2 regions of the Streptomyces sp. NPDC006643 genome follow, and region 1 is predicted to be linked to the other one. Evidence: predicted binding sites of a transcription regulator. Region 1 holds the regulator's gene; the other holds the start of a gene.
The links. The regulator HspR, encoded in region 1, represses chaperone genes until heat shock. The targets are predictions, from matches to a motif close to TTGAGNNNNNNNNNCTCAA.

Region 2: lon (endopeptidase La) is a predicted target of HspR. The motif match lies at 1,349-1,367, and genes of this name have one in related genera.

The regions. Positions count from the first base shown of each region.
Region 1 covers NZ_JBIAHA010000006.1:94,157-99,265, reverse strand. The annotation lists gene dnaK (molecular chaperone DnaK) at 1-252, shown strand, start outside; gene grpE (nucleotide exchange factor GrpE) at 249-926, shown strand; gene dnaJ (molecular chaperone DnaJ) at 997-2,202, shown strand; gene ACFYNU_RS10175 (heat shock protein transcriptional repressor HspR) at 2,208-2,684, shown strand; gene ACFYNU_RS10170 (peptidase inhibitor family I36 protein) at 3,047-3,424, shown strand; gene ACFYNU_RS10165 (LuxR C-terminal-related transcriptional regulator) at 3,585-4,565, opposite strand; gene ACFYNU_RS10160 (LuxR C-terminal-related transcriptional regulator) at 4,584-5,109, opposite strand, start outside.
Region 2 covers NZ_JBIAHA010000003.1:32,615-37,723, reverse strand. The annotation lists gene lon (endopeptidase La) at 1-1,323, opposite strand, end outside; gene ACFYNU_RS05145 (FAD-dependent oxidoreductase) at 1,537-2,688, shown strand; gene ACFYNU_RS05140 (MarR family transcriptional regulator) at 2,702-3,145, opposite strand; gene ACFYNU_RS05135 (nuclear transport factor 2 family protein) at 3,338-3,718, opposite strand; gene ACFYNU_RS05130 (type 1 glutamine amidotransferase domain-containing protein) at 3,784-4,473, opposite strand; gene ACFYNU_RS05125 (SDR family oxidoreductase) at 4,732-5,109, opposite strand, start outside.

The DNA of each region.
Region 1 (5,109 bases):
ACCTCCATCGGCGAGCTGAAGGAGAAGCTCAAGGGTGAGGACACGGCCGAGATCCGTACGGCCACCGAGAAGGTCGCGGCCGTCTCGCAGAAGCTCGGCCAGGCCATGTACGCCAACGCCCAGGCCGAAGGCGGCGCCGACGCGCCCGGCACGGAGCAGGCCGGTCCCGCCGGCGGCACCGACGGCGCGGACGACGTCGTGGACGCCGAGATCGTCGACGACGAGAAGCCCAAGAAGGACGGTGCCGCGTGACGGAGGAGACTCCGGGCTTCGAAGAGGAGCCCGACGTCCCTTCCGGCGCCACCCCCGAAGACGCCGCGTCGAAGGGCGCCGAGCCGGACTCCGCCAAGGAGTCCGGCCCGGCGGCCCCGGCCGGGGACGTACAGCAGAACGACACACAGACCGCGCTGATCGCACAGCTGGACCAGGTCCGTACGGCGCTCGGTGAGCGCACGGCAGACCTCCAGCGGCTTCAGGCCGAGTACCAGAACTACCGCCGCCGGGTCGAGCGGGACCGCGTCACGGTCAAGGAGATCGCCATCGCGAGCCTCCTGACCGAGCTGCTGCCCGTGCTCGACGACATCGGGCGCGCCCGGGAACACGCCGAGCTGGTGGGCGGGTTCAAGTCGGTGGCGGAATCGCTGGAGACGGTGGCCGCGAAGATGGGCCTCCAGCAGTTCGGCAAGGAGGGCGAGCCCTTCGACCCGACGATCCACGAGGCCCTGATGCACAGCTACGCACCGGATGTCACCGAGGACACGTGCGTCGCGATCCTCCAGCCTGGGTACCGGTTCGGCGAGCGGACCATCAGGCCCGCGCGCGTCGCCGTGGCGGAGCCCCAGCCGGGGGCCACGCCCGGGGAGAAGGCGTCGAACGCCGACGAGCCGGACACGGACGAGGAGAGCGGTGGCCCGGACGAGGGCTGACGCGCCGGCGAGCGGTACGGCGGTACGGACGGGCAGTACGCATGACGGGCAGTGAGGAGGGACGTCGGGAATGAGTACCAAGGACTTCGTGGAGAAGGACTACTACAAGGTTCTCGGCGTCCCCAAGGACGCCACCGAGGCCGAGATCAAGAAGGCGTACCGGAAGCTCGCACGCGAGTTCCACCCGGACGCCAACAAGGGTGACGTCAAGGCCGAGGAGCGCTTCAAGGAGATCTCCGAGGCCAACGACGTACTCGGCGACCCCAAGCGGCGCAAGGAGTACGACGAGGCGCGCTCGCTCTTCGGCAACGGGGGCGGCTTCCGGGCCGGTCCCGGCGCCGGCGGCGGCGGGTCCTTCAACTTCGACCTGGGCGACCTCTTCGGAGGCGGCCCCCAGGGCGGCGGTACGCAGGGCGGCCAGGGCGGCGCCGGCGGCTTCGGCGGCGGGCTCGGGGACGTGTTCGGCGGCCTCTTCAACAGAGGCGGCCCCGGTACGGGCACGCGTACGCAGCCGCGCCGCGGCCAGGACATCGAGTCCGAGGTGACGCTCAGCTTCACCGAGGCGGTCGACGGGGCCACGGTCCCGCTGCGGATGTCCAGCCAGGCGCCCTGCAAGGCGTGTTCGGGCACCGGCGACAAGAACGGCTCGCCGCGGGTCTGCCCGACCTGCGTCGGCACCGGACAGGTGTCGCGCGGCACGGGCGGCGGCTTCTCGCTGACCGACCCGTGCGTGGACTGCAAGGGCCGTGGGCTCATCGCCCAGGACCCCTGCGACGTCTGCAAGGGCAGCGGCCGTGCCAGGTCCTCGCGGACCATGCAGGTGCGTATCCCGGCGGGCGTCAGCGACGGCCAGCGGATCCGGCTGCGCGGCAAGGGTGCCCCGGGCGAGCGCGGCGGTCCGGCGGGCGATCTGTACGTGGTGGTCCACGTCGGCTCGCACCCGGTCTTCGGCCGCAAGGACGACAACCTCACCGTCACCGTGCCGGTCACCTTCGTGGAGGCGGCGCTCGGCGGCGAGGTCAAGGTCCCGACGCTGGGCGGTCCTTCCGTCACCCTGAAACTGCCCGCGGGCACGCCCAACGGCCGTACGATGCGCGCCCGGGGAAAGGGCGCAGTCCGTAAGGACGGCAGTCGTGGCGACCTCCTGGTGACCGTCGAGGTGGTCGTCCCCAAGGATCTCGGCGCCGAGGCTCGTGACGCGCTGGAGAGTTACCGGAAGGCCACCGCGGGGGAGAACCCGCGGGACGAGCTGTTCCAGGCAGCGAAGGGAGCGTGACTCCAATGGACGGGGTCGGGCGGCGTCGACCGCACTCATCGTTCAACCGGGCGTTCGAGCTGACCGAAGAGTCGCCGGTGTACGTCATCTCGGTGGCGGCCCAACTGTCCGGTCTGCATCCGCAGACCCTGCGTCAGTACGACCGGCTGGGCCTGGTCTCGCCGGACCGTACGGCGGGCCGCGGCAGGCGTTACTCGGCGCGCGACATCGAACTGCTCCGCCAGGTGCAGCAGTTGTCGCAGGACGAGGGCATCAACCTGGCCGGCATCAAGCGCATCATCGAGCTGGAGAACCAGGTCGCGGCGCTCCAGGCACGCGTGGCCGAACTCGGCGCGGCGGTGGACGGCGCGGCGGCGGCGATGCGCCAGCGCGAGGCCCAGGTCCACGCGTCGTACCGGCGTGACCTGGTGCCGTACCAGGACGTTCAGCAGACGAGCGCGCTGGTGGTGTGGCGGCCGAAGCCGAAGCTGTCGTCGGACTAGTCGCGCCGCCGCGGGAGCGACTTCCGCAGCGGGCCGGGAGCCCGTCGCCCCTTGGTGATTCCAGGGGCGGCGGGCTCTTGTGCTGTTCCGGAACCGACCCTTCATCGCTACCTTTCGTCATTGAACGATCACTCTTAGTGCATGATTTTGTCATCTTGTGCCCGGATTTAGCACCCTCCGCTTTGTGCAGTGCAGCAAGATGACGGTGGTGCGTGAGTTGCCCCCGGGAGAGTCTGAACGCGGCAGGTGGGTCATCCGAAGTCGCCGGGAAATGTCGGTGAACTCCGGTTGATTTCAGCTGCCTTGGTGATACGCGCCAGTTCATTCCGGAATCGGCGCAACAGGCTCTGAGAGGGAATCCCATGGAATGGAAGAAGAAGGCCGCGTCCGTGTTCTCGGTCGTGGCGATGGCCGGCGCCGGGATGCTGGCCGCGGCGCCTCCGGCCGCGGCGGCGCCCGGGGACTGCCCGGCGGCGAGACTCTGTATCTACGACGGCGTCAACTTCAGTGGCGACCGGATCATCAGCGCCAGCACCAACGCCTGTTTCAGCCCCTGGGACACCTTCGTGTTCGGTGACATCCGCTCGTACGCCAACAACGGGTCCGTCACCGCCAGGGTCTTCAACGGGTCCGGCACCCTGATCCGCACGATGCCCGCCGGTGGCTTCAGCAGCGACATCGGCACGCCCCTCGGTGGCGGGCCGTCCGACAGCGTCTGCCTGGGGAACGCGCGCCCCTGAGCTTCCCGCCCGTGAACCGCACGTGAACCGCCCATGAATCGCCAGTGAAACGCCCGTGAGCCGCTCGTGAACCAACAGCAGCGGCGACGCCGCGTCCCGTCTCCGGGGCGCGGCGTCCGCCTTTTCCGACGCGCCGCGATCTCCCTGCCCGCCGGGGCCCTCAGCGGATTGCCGAGGGGCTGCCCGTTTCCGGTTCGACCAGGCCGGAGTGGACGAGCAGGGCGCCGAGGTGGGTGCGGCTGGAGGCGTTCAGGGCGGTCATCAGTTTGGCTATGTGGGAGCGGCAGGTGCGGACGCTGATGCCCATGCGGCGGGCCACCGCCTCGTCGGAGGTGCCCTCCACGAGGAGGCGGGCGATGCTCTGCTGGACCGGAGTGACCTGGGCGCGGGGTGACCTGGGCGCGGGCAGCTGTTCCGTGAGCGGGGTGCCGTGGGCCCACAGCACGTCGTAGACCTGGATGAGATACGTGACCAGGGCCGGGTGCCGGATCTCCAGGGCGGTCGTGCGTTCGGCGTCGGCCGGGATGAGCGCCATCTCGCGGTCGATGATGATCAGGCGCTCGACGGTCTGCTCGACGGTGCGCACCTCCAGCCGGTCGGCCGGCACCCGTGTCATGTACTCCTTGAGGTGCGGGCTGTAGCGCGCCGGGTGCTGGTAGATGTGGCGCAGCCGGGCGCCTCGCCCGATGGCCGCCAGTGAGTTGTCCAGCCCCTGCTCCATCGCCTCCCTGGTGCGGTTGCCGCCGGGCTGTGCCGTCAGGATCTCCGACGTGGCGGCGGCCGACGCCTCGCTCAGGACGGAGCTGATGAGCGGCATTCCCTCAAGGACGGTGATGGCGAGGTTGGGGTCGGCGCTCGGCACGGCCATCAGAGGTGCCAGGGAGTCGGCGAGGACGGCGGTGAGCCGTACGCGTTCCTGGATCTCCCGGGTGATGGGCAGCAGCAGATGCGCCAGGGCGGCCGACGGGGGCACGGGCCGCAGCCGGTCGGCGTCCCGGGGGTCCGGGTACAGCAGCGCCATGTCCAGCAGGCAGGGGGCGGCGGCCGACGTGGCGCGGTCGATGCCGTCGTTGCGCAGGGCCTCGGTGTAGAGCCGTACCGCCTCGTCGCACAGTTCCCGATCGCCGTGTGGATGCGTCAACTTCGTCTGCGCTCCTGTTCAGCGTGGGTCCGTGGGACGGGGTGTCTCGGCGTCCAGCAGGCCGGACCGGACGAGCAGGGCGCCGAGGTGGGTGCGGCTGGAGGCGTTCAGGGCGGTCATCAGTTTGGCTATGTGGGAGCGGCAGGTGCGGACGCTGATGCCCATGCGGCGGGCCACCGCCTCGTCGGAGGTCCCCTCCACGAGAAGCCGCGCGATGCCGCGCTGGACGGATGTGACGGAGGCGTCTGGGGAGACGGCGGGCGGGCGCTCGGTCATGGGGGTGGCCTGGGACCACAGCACCTCGTAGACCTGGACGAGATAGGTGATCAGGGCCGGGTGCCGGATCTCCAGGGCGGTGTGGCGGTTGGCGCTGGCGGGGATGAAGGCCACGGCGCGGTCGACGATGATCAGGCGCTCGACCGTCTGCTCGACCGTGCGTACCTCCAGCCGGTCGGCGGGTACGTGCTCCAGGTACTCCTTGACGTGCGGGCTGTAGCGCGCCGGGTGTTGGTACAAGTGCCGTAATCGGGCGCCCCGTTCGATG
Region 2 (5,109 bases), on a different contig from region 1:
GTCGGAGCCGACCTTGTCGATCTCGTCGAGCAGGACGACCGGGTTCATCGAACCGGCCTCCTTGATCGCCCGGACGATACGGCCGGGCAGCGCGCCCACGTACGTACGCCGGTGGCCCCGGATCTCCGCCTCGTCCCGGACACCGCCGAGCGCGACACGGACGAAGGAGCGTCCCATGGCGTGCGCGACGGACTCTCCCAAGGAGGTCTTGCCGACGCCGGGCGGGCCGACGAGAGCGAGGACGGCGCCGCCGCGGCGGCCTCCGACCACACCGAGTCCGCGGTCGTCACGGCGCTTGCGGACGGCCAGATACTCCGTGATCCGTTCCTTCACGTCCTCCAGGCCCGCGTGCTCGGCGTCGAGGACGCGCTGGGCGCCCCGGATGTCGTACGCGTCCTTGGACCGCTCGTTCCACGGCAGTTCGAGGACGGTGTCCAGCCAGGTGCGGATCCACGAGCCCTCGGGGCTCTGGTCGGACGACCGCTCCAGCTTGTCGACCTCCTTGAGGGCGGCCTCGCGGACGTGCTCCGGCAGATCGGCGGCCTCCACACGGGAGCGGTAGTCGTCGGACTCGTCCCCGGGGTCGCCGTTCAGCTCGGACAGTTCCTTGCGTACGGCGTCGAGCTGGCGCCGCAGCAGGAACTCACGCTGCTGCTTGTCCACGCCCTCCTGGACGTCCTTGGCGATGGACTCGGCGACGTCCTGCTCGGCGAAGTGCTCGCGGAGCTGGTCGGTCGCCGTCTTCAGCCGGGCCACCGGGTCGGCGGTCTCCAGCAGCTCGACCTTCTGGGCCGTGCTGAGGAACGGCGAGTAGCCGGCGTTGTCGGCGAGCTGCGAGACGTCCTCGATCTGCTGGACACGGTCCACGACCTGCCAGGCGCCGCGCTTCTTCAGCCAGTCGGTGGCGAGAGCCTTGTATTCCTTGATCAGTTCGGTGACGGACCCGGGCAGCGGGTCGGGCACGGTCTCCTCGACGCGCAGCCCCTCGACCCACAGGGCCCGGCCGGGCCCGGACGTACCGGCGCCGATCCTGACGCGGCCCCTGCCGCGGATCAGGGCGCCGGGGTCGCCGTCGGAGAGCCTGCCGACCTGCTCGACGGTCCCGAGGACGCCGGTCCCCGCGTATGCCCCGTCGAGGCGCGGCACGAGCAGCACCTTCGGCTTTCCCCCGTCGGAGTCGTCGCCGGCGGCAGCCTGGGCGGCCTCCACGGCGGCACGTACTTCGGTGTCGGACAGGTCCAGCGGCACCACCATCCCCGGCAGCACGACCTCGTCGTCGAGCGGCAGCACGGGCAGGGTGAGCGGTGTGGACGTGGCAGCCATGGTCTCCCCTTCGGCAGTCAAAAAGTTGAGCTATGTGGACTCAATGCTTGTGAGCCTGCGGTTGTTCCCCGGATACCCGGGGTGGGTGTTCGCTCTGAGCGATCGGACCGCCGGGGCGCGCGGCGGCCTGTCGGTGGGCGCTTGAAGTTCGCACTACGAACCAATATCGTTCGTGGCACGAACTAATTTTCCTGTGCGTGGGGAGCCGATGTGATGAGCGGGACAGACAGCACCGATGAGAGCGGGCGCGCGGCGGACGGTGCGCGGGCGGTTGTCGTGGTCGTCGGTGGCGGGTACGGCGGGGCGACCGTCGCCAAGGCGCTGGACGAGGGGGCCGATGTCGTCCTCGTCGAGCCGAAGGACGCGTTCGTGCACGCCGCCGGATCGTTGCGCGCGCTGGTGCGGCCGGACTGGGCGGGCAACATCTTCTTTCCGTACGACAGACTCCTGAAGCGCGGCAGGGTCGTCCGCGAGCGTGCCGTCTCCGTGGACACGGGCGGCGTCACCCTGGCGTCCGGCGCGCGCGTGGACGCCGACTACCTCGTCCTGGCCTCGGGCTCCGGCTATCCCTTTCCGGCCAAGATGGACACGGACGTCACCGCCGAGGCGCTGGAGCGGATACGCGCGGCGCACAAGGAACTGGCGGGCGCCGAGCGGGTGCTGATCGTCGGCGCCGGGCCCGTGGGGCTGGAGCTGGCGGGCGAGATCAAGGCCGTATGGCCGAAGAAGGCGGTGACGGTCGTGGACCCGGCCGAGCAGCTGATGCCCGCCTTCGCGCCGGAGATGCGGGACGACCTGCGCCGACAGCTCGACGCGCTGGACGTGGAGCTGCGGCTGGGCACGGCGCTCGCGCGGGAGCCGTCGGCCGTGCCGGGGCGGGCGGGGGCGTTCACCGTCCCGACGGTGGGGGGCGGGGAGCTGGCCGCCGACATCTGGTTCCGCTGCCACGGGGTGACCACCAGTGGGGACTACCTCGGCGAGGAGCTGGCCCCGGCCCGGACACCGCGGGGCCAGGTGAGCGTGACGGACACGCTCAACGTCGACGCGCGCGGCCAGGTGCACCGGCACGTCTACGCGCTCGGCGACCTCGCCGCTCTCGCCGAGTCGAAGATGGCCGGCCACGCGGTGCGGCACGCCGCCGTCGTCGCGGCGAACATCCTCGCGCAGATACGGGGCGAGGACGCGGCCTCCGTGTACCGGCCGTCCCCCGTCCCCTCGATCCTGCTGCCGCTCGGCCCGCACGGCGGTGTCGGTCAGGTGCCGTCGCCCGACGGGCCGTCCGTACTGAGCGCGGCGGCGGTCTCTCAGTACAAGGGGGCGGATCTGGGGACCGCGCGGTTCGTGGAACTGTTCGGCACCGCGTGAAAGCCCCGGGGACTCAGCCGCCGGCGGCCGGGGTCTCCGCGAAGACCGCCGGCACCTCGTTGTCGCGCACCACCCGGGCGAGCAGCTCCGCGAGCCGGTCGCGGTCGCCCGCGTCGAGACCCGAGGGCAGCGCGTCGACGGCGCGGCGGGTCGCCTCGTAGAACGCGTCCACGAGCACCCGCCCCTCCTCGGTGAGCGCGACCCGCACCGCGCGCGCGTCGTGCGGTTCCGGCTCACGCCGCACGAGGCCGCGCTGGGCGGTCCGGTCGACCAGACCGGTGAGGCTCGACTTCGCGAGCCCGAGCATCGCGCCCAGCTCGCTCATCCCGTACGGCTGAGGCATCAGCACGCAGAGCAACTGCCCCTGCTGCGGGGGCAGTCCGTACTCCCGGCTGACCTTCGCGTAGACGGCGTTCACCAGGAACGAGGAACGTACGAGCGCGGTGACGACCCCCATACGGTCAGCCTCAGCCTTTGCCATACGGCCAGGGTACGGCTCCGGGACGGCGGCGAATCCGGCCCGGCAGCGCCGTAAGGGCCGGGGCGGCAGCGCCGTAAGGAGGTGGAGAGGCCGATCGACCGGGGCAAGAACTGGGCTCACCGGCCACTCCCCCTGTCGCCGGTTACAGCGCCAGCTCTTTACGGGCCCTCAGCTTGTGGTGTCGGGGTTCTCAGGGTCGACGTTGTCGAGATAGAACCTGGTCGAGGTGATACGCGTCCCGTCGACCCACAGAATGACCACACCCCGGGTGAGGAACCGCTGCCCGTCGCGAGTCGTTCCCCGGATCTCCCATTCGCTCCACAACTCGTCGCCGTTCTCGACCGACCGGAGCACCTCGGCCACCAGATCCGGTACGTGCTCGAAGAGACCCGTCCAGGTTCTCCGTACGTTCTCGCGCCCGACGAAGCTGCGCTGCGGGTGGAGGGGCAGGTCCGAGCGGTAGTCCTCGGTGTAGCAGTCGACCATCCCATCGAGATCGTGGCTGGTTATGGCCTGTTCCAGGCGCTTGAGTACTTCTGTGGCGGACATAGTGCTTCACCGTTCCACGAATTGACTTCTTGGGTCTGGTTCGCTGAGCAGGACGAAGCAGGCGCCTACACGTCGCCCGTGGTGATCAGCTTGATCAGGGCGTCCGCCGCGGGCGCGGAGGAGGCCGGGTTCTGGCCGGTGATCAGCAGACCGTCCTTCAGGACGTAGGGCTGCCAGTCGTCGGTCTTGGAGTAGAGGCCGCCGAGCCTGGTCAGCTCGTCCTCGACAAGGAAGGGGACGACATCGGTGAGCTGGACGGCCGCCTCCTCGGAGTTGGCGAATCCGGTGACCTTCCGGCCCGCCACCAGCGCGGTGCCGTCCTCGTTGACGGTGTGCCGCAGCACGCCGGGCGCGTGGCACACAAGTGCCACCGGCTTGCCCGAGCGCAGGGTCGACTCGATCAGCCGCGCGGAGACGGTGTCCTCGGCCAGGTCCCACAGCGGTCCGTGCCCGCCGGAGTAGAAGACCGCGTCGAAGTCGCCGGCCGAAACCGCGTCCAGGCGCACGGTGTTCGCCAGTGCCTCGGTCGCCTCCGGGTCGGCCTCGAAGCGCCGGGTGGCGTCGGTCTGGAAGTCGGGCTCATTGCTCTTGGGGTCCAGCGGCGGCTGCCCGCCCTTCGGGGAAGCAAGCGTGATCTGCGCGCCGGTCTCCTTGAAGCGGTAGTACGGCGCCGCCAGTTCCTCCAGCCAGAACCCGGTCTTACGGCCGGTGTCGCCGAGCTCGTCGTGCGAGGTGAGAACGATGAGAACCTTCATGGCGCGCTCCAATTGATGAGATGGGTCTGCTGCCGACTGAGCCCCATTGCACGGGGCGTACGGGTGGATTTCCCGCGGTCCTTCAATGGTTCGGTGAAGGCGGTCGGACTCCTGGTCGTGACGCGGCGAAATGACTCCGCAGAGAAATGAACCTCCGGCCTTGCCCAGGCGACTGTGCGTCGCTGCCCGCATCCGCGAACCACTGCTGATGCCACGACAATCATGGCCCACCCCGGACGGTTCAGCGGGCACCCTCTGTCAGGCGTTCATCCCTCCGTCGATGGTGAGGACTGAACCGGTCATGTATGAGGAGGCCGGGCTTGCCAGGAAAGCCACGAGGGCCGCCACCTCGTCGGTCGTGCCGTATCGCCCGAGTGGCACAAGGCTGCGGATGTAGTCGGCGTCGGCGCCGTCGCCGGGGTTCAGCGCGGTGTCTACAGGGCCGGGCTGCACCAGATTGACAGTTATGTTGGCCGGGCCGAGTTCACGCGCCAGACCTCGGGTGAATGAGTGGTGGGCGGACTTGGTCAGCGCATAGAGGGTCACTCCGGAGAACGGCACACGGTCTCCGTGCGTCGAGCCGATGGTGATGATGCGACCCCCGTCTTTCAGATGAGGGATGGCAGCCCGCGTGGT